DNA from 3 places in the Sulfobacillus sp. hq2 genome. Region 2 is predicted to be linked to each of the others. Evidence: riboswitches for the same ligand, from Rfam matches in the RefSeq annotation. Region 2 holds a riboswitch; each other region holds the start of a gene.
What was found. A riboswitch is a leader RNA that binds a small molecule or an ion and turns the genes downstream of it on or off. The one in region 2 is predicted to bind cyclic di-AMP.
Positions count from the first base shown of each region.

Region 1: linked by a shared signal. The riboswitch ahead of CO251_RS07015 (LysM peptidoglycan-binding domain-containing protein) and the one ahead of CO251_RS16550 (glycosyltransferase) in region 2 are both predicted to bind cyclic di-AMP.
Region 3: linked by a shared signal. The riboswitch ahead of CO251_RS06175 (peptidoglycan-binding protein) and the one ahead of CO251_RS16550 (glycosyltransferase) in region 2 are both predicted to bind cyclic di-AMP.

Region 1 is NZ_NWUL01000031.1:24,523-26,789, reverse strand. It holds gene codA (cytosine deaminase) at 1-366, opposite strand, end outside; cyclic di-AMP (ydaO/yuaA leader) riboswitch at 679-825, shown strand; gene CO251_RS07015 (LysM peptidoglycan-binding domain-containing protein) at 837-1,991, shown strand; gene CO251_RS07010 (NUDIX domain-containing protein) at 2,109-2,267, opposite strand, start outside.
Region 2 is NZ_NWUL01000048.1:147,047-149,313, reverse strand. It holds gene ftsY (signal recognition particle-docking protein FtsY) at 1-893, shown strand, start outside; cyclic di-AMP (ydaO/yuaA leader) riboswitch at 928-1,055, shown strand; gene CO251_RS16550 (glycosyltransferase) at 1,139-2,267, shown strand, end outside.
Region 3 is NZ_NWUL01000030.1:131,062-133,328, forward strand. It holds gene CO251_RS06175 (peptidoglycan-binding protein) at 1-1,002, opposite strand, end outside; cyclic di-AMP (ydaO/yuaA leader) riboswitch at 1,010-1,148, opposite strand; gene CO251_RS06180 (GtrA family protein) at 1,397-1,822, opposite strand; gene CO251_RS06185 (glycosyltransferase family 1 protein) at 1,819-2,267, opposite strand, start outside.

The sequences.
Region 1 (2,267 bases), on a different contig from region 2:
ATCTACATGCGACCGAATTTTTAATACGCCCTGCCCCATATGCCACCGAATCGCCTCTTCCGCTCGGGTAATAACGTCCTCTTCGGTTAAGTAAGGTTTGCGCTGACTCCAGCGCTCAATGCCTTCAATAAGAGTCCCACTGTAATTAGGTGCGGGAAAGCCCTCGGTCAGCACCGCATCCAAGTGCACATGCGGATCCACCAAAGACGGAACCAACAAACCACCTTCGGCATCTAAATCAGCTGCAAAATTTTTGTCTTGGCGTTGAATGGACCGAATCACCCCCTCTTCTATGACGACCTGACGCAATTCCGAATCGCCCTCTATTCGAACATTTGCAATACGCAATGAGCCGCTCGCGTCCATTTCTTTGCCTGTCCCCTCTCACCAAAATTCTCCCGACAAAAAATTTTAACGCACAACTTCTATAAATCCTTGTCTTGTGAGCCTAAAAGCCAAATATTCCTTACGAGGAACAATGGCCTTGGCACCTAGTCCTATTATCTGTTATTATTTATATACTCCTCGCTTTTATCCTCCTGGAATTTTCTTCCACATATATATAATTTTGAGACTGAGGACTATATTTTCATTTCTTGGTCTCTCATCGCCAATTTTGGCACTTTATTGCCTTTGGCATGGAATGACAAAATCACCGGTTTTTCGTATAGTTTCGGCGACTCCACGACGCCGAATCGTAATTGCACAATTACGTACGGGGGATTACTGGACCAAAATCCAGGGTGAATCTGTCACAATTGGGACAGTAGGGCTCCTTCAGCCCGAACCAGCGAACTAACCTCGAAGGCAATACCCGAAGGAAGGGAGCCTATTTCTTGAATCTATTGCCGTCTAAGAAAGCGGTTGCCAGTATGGCTGTGGGTTTAATGGCAATCCCATTCGCTATGGGAATGTCTCCAACATCTCACTACACTTCCCCTTCTCCCCACACGCTGGCAGCAGCTTCCGCTAGCGCAACGCCGCGGTATTTGTCGGCGCGTATGTTTACCGTACAACCCGGAGATACCCTAAGCAGCATTGCGTGGCAGTTTCACACGACTGTATCAGCGCTGGCTACCTTGAACCACATCGCCAACCCCAATGAAATTCGTGTTGGACAAGTATTGACCATTGGGTACGGTGGTGCTGACCGCGGAACCGCAGTATCAAGCGCAGCCTTGCCGTTCACAGACGCACGGTCAACATATACCGTTCAACCGGGAAATACGCTTGGCGGAATTGCTTTTCAATTTCACGTTACCGTATCACAACTGATGTCTTGGAACAATTTATCCAATCCCAATTTCATCAGTGTCGGTCAAGTGTTGACCATCGCAGGTCCTGCCGCGCAAGCCCCATCAACACCGGCTCCAGCGCCTTCCGCCTCCGGAAATCGTAGCGAATACGTGGTACAAGCGGGAAACACTTTGGCCGGAATTGCGCAGCAATTCGGACTTTCTTGGGAGACTCTTGCATCGTACAATCATCTTAGTAACCCCAATGTATTAAACGTAGGACAAGTCCTCGCGATTCCTTCTGGCGCACAGGCTTCTACGAGCGCTGCTGTTCAATTGCCTGCCCAAAATGCTTCCATTAGTTTTGGACAAGCCATTGTGCAAACGGCCGAACGGTACTTGGGCGTGCCTTACGTCTGGGGAGGCACTTCTCCGGCTACTGGCTTTGACTGCTCTGGTTTGGTGCAATATGTGTTCCAACAAAACGGAATTCCCATGCCCCGCACCAGTTGGGCCCAGTACGACTATGTTACTAAGATACCAGAGTCGCAATTACAACCCGGGGACCTTGTATTCTTCAGCACTGACGGCCCGGGTGCTTCCCACGTCGGTATATATATTGGTTCGGATCCATCTCTTGGATATTCCCAAGCTTTTATTGAAGCGCCAGCTCCCGGTCAGACCGTCATGGTTTCCAACCTTGATGCGCCTTTTTATGTCGACCATTATTACGGGGCAGGTTTTGTTAATCAATAAATGGGCCCTTACTAAGAAAAGAAGAGGAGAAGCGATATGCTGCTTCTCCTCTTCTTTTCTTACGCATGTCTTGGACTTTGGTCTCTTGACACAAGGGGTATGGAACCTTCGGCGTCTCTAATCCATCACGCCAATCGCCCCATCAAGCACTTTCACAACGCGGTCATAATGTCCCGGGTGAAACTGGTCTTGAGGAGGCAATTCCTCCGGCTGCACCCATTGGACGTCAGCAATCTCTTCTGGTTGTGGCAAGAGTTCACCGCTTACATAGTGCCC
Region 2 (2,267 bases):
TCAAAGAAGGAATGAGTCGAACGCGCAATAATTTGGGCGGACGTCTGCGCGCGTTGTTTCACGGGAAAGAGTGGGACGACAATCTATGGGAAGAGTTAGAAGAAATTTTGTATGAGGCAGATTTAGGTGTTGACACCATCGAATATCTGACGGCGGCTTTGCGTGAAGCTGTCCGCACCAGGCGCCCGCGGCATGCGGATGACGTCATGGACCTCTTACGGGAAATTATGGTTGACCTATTTGATGTGCCTTCCGATCCGTCACTGTTGGATCCCCAAAGACCCAGTATCTGGCTCATGGTCGGTGTAAATGGAACGGGTAAAACCACGACGGCCGGAAAGTTTGCGGCCTTAATGAAGCGCCAAGGATATCAGGTGATATTAGGGGCTGCTGATACCTTTCGGGCCGCCGCAGTGGAACAGCTGCAAGAATGGGGCGTGCGTTCCGGGGTCGAGGTGGTGCGGCAAGCGCCCGGCGCCGATTCTGCGGCTGTGGCCTATGACACGGTGCAAGCGGCTATCGCTCGGTCCAAAGATTTAGCGATCATTGATACCGCCGGCCGCCTGCATAACAAGACTAATTTAATGCAAGAGTTGCAAAAAGTGGTTCGGGTGATCCAACGAGAACGTCCGCAGGCACCTCACCAAGTGTGGCTGGTGATTGATGCGACCACAGGTCAAAATGGGCTAGCCCAAGCGCAAGTATTCTTAGAGGCGGTCAAGGTCACGGGCATTGTGTTAACGAAGCTGGATGGAACAGCGAAAGGCGGCATAGCGTTGTCCATCAAGCGCCAATTGGGATTGCCGATCCGCTTTGTGGGCGTGGGAGAAAAAGTGGAAGATTTGCTCCCGTTTGATGCAGACAGCTATGTGCGCGCGATCTTAGGCGATTGACGCGTACTAAAGACCGATCCTATACTTAGAAGATACCTTGAAAACGCCGAATTCTCAAGGAAGCGGAGGAACCGATTTCGATTTGGGGTGAATTGCGGTGCAACGGGCAGGCTCTGAGCCCGAACCCGACAGCTAACTTCGCAGGCGTAGGGGGCTCAAGGTTAAGACATGGTATCTCTCGTTCCCCCCGGGAAATTAGGGGGGTTTTTCTTGCCCTCCGTGATGAGGGAGGTGTCCACAAGGTGATGAAAAGAGTTTTGCAGTTGTCTATGCGGGCCGATCCCTTAAATCCGTTGGATGGTGGGGAGACAGGTGGTCAGCAAGTCCTAGTACGCCAAATGGGCAGGAATTTGCAACATTTAGGTTACGCGGTCGATGTGATGACGGTGCGTCAACGTCAAGAAGTGGCGGAACGCTCGTCCTTTGGGCATTTAGGACAAGTGATACGACTCACCGGATGGGAAGATCGGGTCTGGTCGGATGATCAATGGCATAATGTGCGGGACCAATTAGTGGATCAGGTCTTGACATGGGTCAATGACCAGCACCGGGAATATTACGCCATTCACAGCCATTTTTGGATTTCGGGCATGGTCGCGCAAAAGGTGGCGGAAGTGCTCCAAGTGCCGTGGATTCATTCGCCCTATAAAATGGCAGAGTGGACGAGGCGCCCGGGCGACCGTATTTCACCGGTACGGATGCAATGGGAGCGGCAGTTGTTGACGCAAGCCCAGGCCATTGTAGTGCCATACTTAGAAGAGAGCGAAATGATTCATCAAACAGCTCCTGATGTCCCTTTGTACGTGGTCTCTCCTGGGGTTGACATTACCAATTTTTTTGTTCGTGACGCGGGTCCCTTGCTCCGGGGACTAGGCCTCTATCGTCCGCCTTTGCTCTACGTTGGCCGGTTAGAAGAGGGGCGGGGGATAAAAGAGGTGCTGGAGGTCATGGGACAGCATCCATTACCCGACGATTTGACCTTATTAGTGGTAGGAGGAAGCCCGGGTGAGGTTCTAGGAGGGCTCCCCACCAATCCGACCTTAGCCGAATTAGCGCGCCCTTTAGGCAAACACATTCGGTTCCTCGGTCCCACACCGCATCATGCCATTGCTATCTATATGGGATCGGCTGCGGCGCTGATTGCCCCCAATCAAGGGCCCACATTGGGCATGGCCGTGGTAGAAGCCATGGCCTCCGGCTGCCCGGTCATTGGGACAAATGTGCCGGGTGTTCAAGATTGGATCGAGTCCGGATTTAACGGGATTTTGATTGACCGTACACGTATTGACCAGTTGTGGGAGGCCGCGTTACAGTTGTGGAATAACCCAAGCCAGGCGCGGCAATGGGGAATGAACGGCCAAGAAATGGTTCAAC
Region 3 (2,267 bases), on a different contig from region 2:
TCCTAAAAATCCCCCTTGGGGCAAATTGGGGTCTGTATACCCCGTCACATAGAGATATGACTTGAGAGGAATCAGCGAGGGATCCACGGCAATCATCCCGGGTTCGAGCGGCTGTCCAAACGCGTCAACCGGCCCATAGGGATAATTGTCTTGCAGACTCGGGCCATAAGCCGTTGCCCGTACCTGATACACTGCAATAATGGGGCGCCCATCAATCGACTGGGCATTGGGCGACACCGGACCCGTCCGCGCATACCCCGCGTCAACTGAAGAGGTTTGCGAAGCGCTGCTAGGTGCAGTCGTCGTGTTGGCGCTGCTTGGAGTCTGTGAGGTTTGCTTTATGATAGTGTTTGGCCCAAAGATACCCAATCCGGTAAGAATCTGCCGCCAGGTCTGAAAGGTGGTGACGCCTGAAGGCGCCAGGTTCTGGCTGGTCTGGAAATCTTCGAGTGCCTGTTGTGTCTTAGGACCAAATATTCCGTCAGTCGGCCCCACTTGGGAATAGCCAAGCAACTTCAAATCGGCTTGCAAGGTGGCCACCCAATGCCCTTGACTTCCCATGCTCAGCCGTTGATACATTGCCGGATGAGCTTGTTCGGAAATGGCTGGAGGCGTTACCGTCAAGGTTGTGGGGCCTTGATAACGGGGCACCAATTGGAATCCCGCTAAAATGTCTTGCCATACGGGCGCACTGGTCACACCGGTCGGTTGAAATCCATTCGCCGTCTGAAAAGCCTTCAACGCGGCAAGCGTCTTGGGGCCAAAAATTCCGTCATCAGAACCCACACTGTGGTACCCTAAAAGGTACAGATCGGCTTGCAGCGTGGCCACCCAATGAGAAACATCTCCTTGTTGCAACACTTGGTTCATTGCCGGATGCTCTTGGGCCAACGCCGCGGTGGTCGCCGATACGGAGGCCGCCATGGCACCTTGTGAAGCCATCATCCCAGCTGCCAATGTGACGCCCGCAACGGTCATTCCTTGCCATAATGCAAATCGCATGCAGTCATTCTCCCCTTAGAAATATTGCCTCCGGAGTTAGCTGACGGGTTAGGGCGCGGAGAGTGGCCCTTCCAGTCCAATGCTGGATTCACCCCCACAATTGGGTCCCCCGGTTGTTGTTTCCAACAATTTGGCTAGCGCCAGTGTAATGAACATTAACAAGCCTGTCAGATACACTCTTTGCTGCTGAGAGGAGATGACACCAGGCTGCGCCAGCCATAGGACGTAAAGGGACAAGCTTCCCACGATTCCAATATGATTCCATCATTTGGACTCAGGAATAGAAACCCTATGATGAATGCGCATGAAAACGGGAGAAAAAGGGCAAAAAAATTGAGGTGTTGGCAAAATCACGGAAAAGAAATTGGAAGAAAATCTTAATGCTGTCGGGCGATTAGACAAAAACAAACAGTTTCATCATGATGAAACTGGTCAAAGATGCTAAGAACATCGCCGCCAATTTGGCAATATTATTGGCCATGACATGAGGAATGATGTGCACTTCGAGCACTAACGGCGCGATTACCCATAAAATTAAGTCGTTCACCACAATATTGATGACCGACTGAATCACAAACAAAACGCGCTGACGCACCGCATCTTTGCCCTTGGACCGCACTTGATGGCGGAAGGTCCAACGGCTATTCCAAATATAACTATTAAGAATCGCGGCAATGACAGCAATGGTGTTATACACCACCAGCTGATCCACGTTTCGCGTCGGAAATAGCCAGTAGAGGCCATTAAAAAATAACAAATCAATGACCGCATTGCCAAATCCCACGGAAACGAATTGGATAAATTGGTAGAGCCGCGTCATCTGCCGGCCCGAAACTCTCTGATCGCTTGTTCGTACAGCTGCACGAGTTCTTTCGTCGGTTCCTGCCATCCCCATTTCTCCGCTTCTTGCCGCGCTTTAGTGGACAACACCGCTAATCCCGGCTGGTCATGAATGAGTCCATGCACCATTTCGCCTAGTAAATAAGGCTGATCGCTGGGAAATAATCGGCCAGCGCCTGAATGGTCGATCAATTCATGAGAAGGCGCGGATTCCGCCGCCACGATGGGCAGACCCGATGCCATCGCCTCCAATAAGACGAGACCTAGCGTCTCGGTGGTGCTGGGAAAGACAAAAAAATCGGCGGATGCATAAGCTGCTGCTAATTCTTGCCCAAGCAACTTACCCACAAAGGTCGTTGGCGTCTTCTCGAACCGTTCCTGGAAATACTCGACGGCCGGTCCATCCCCCACTAAAGCCAGATGAA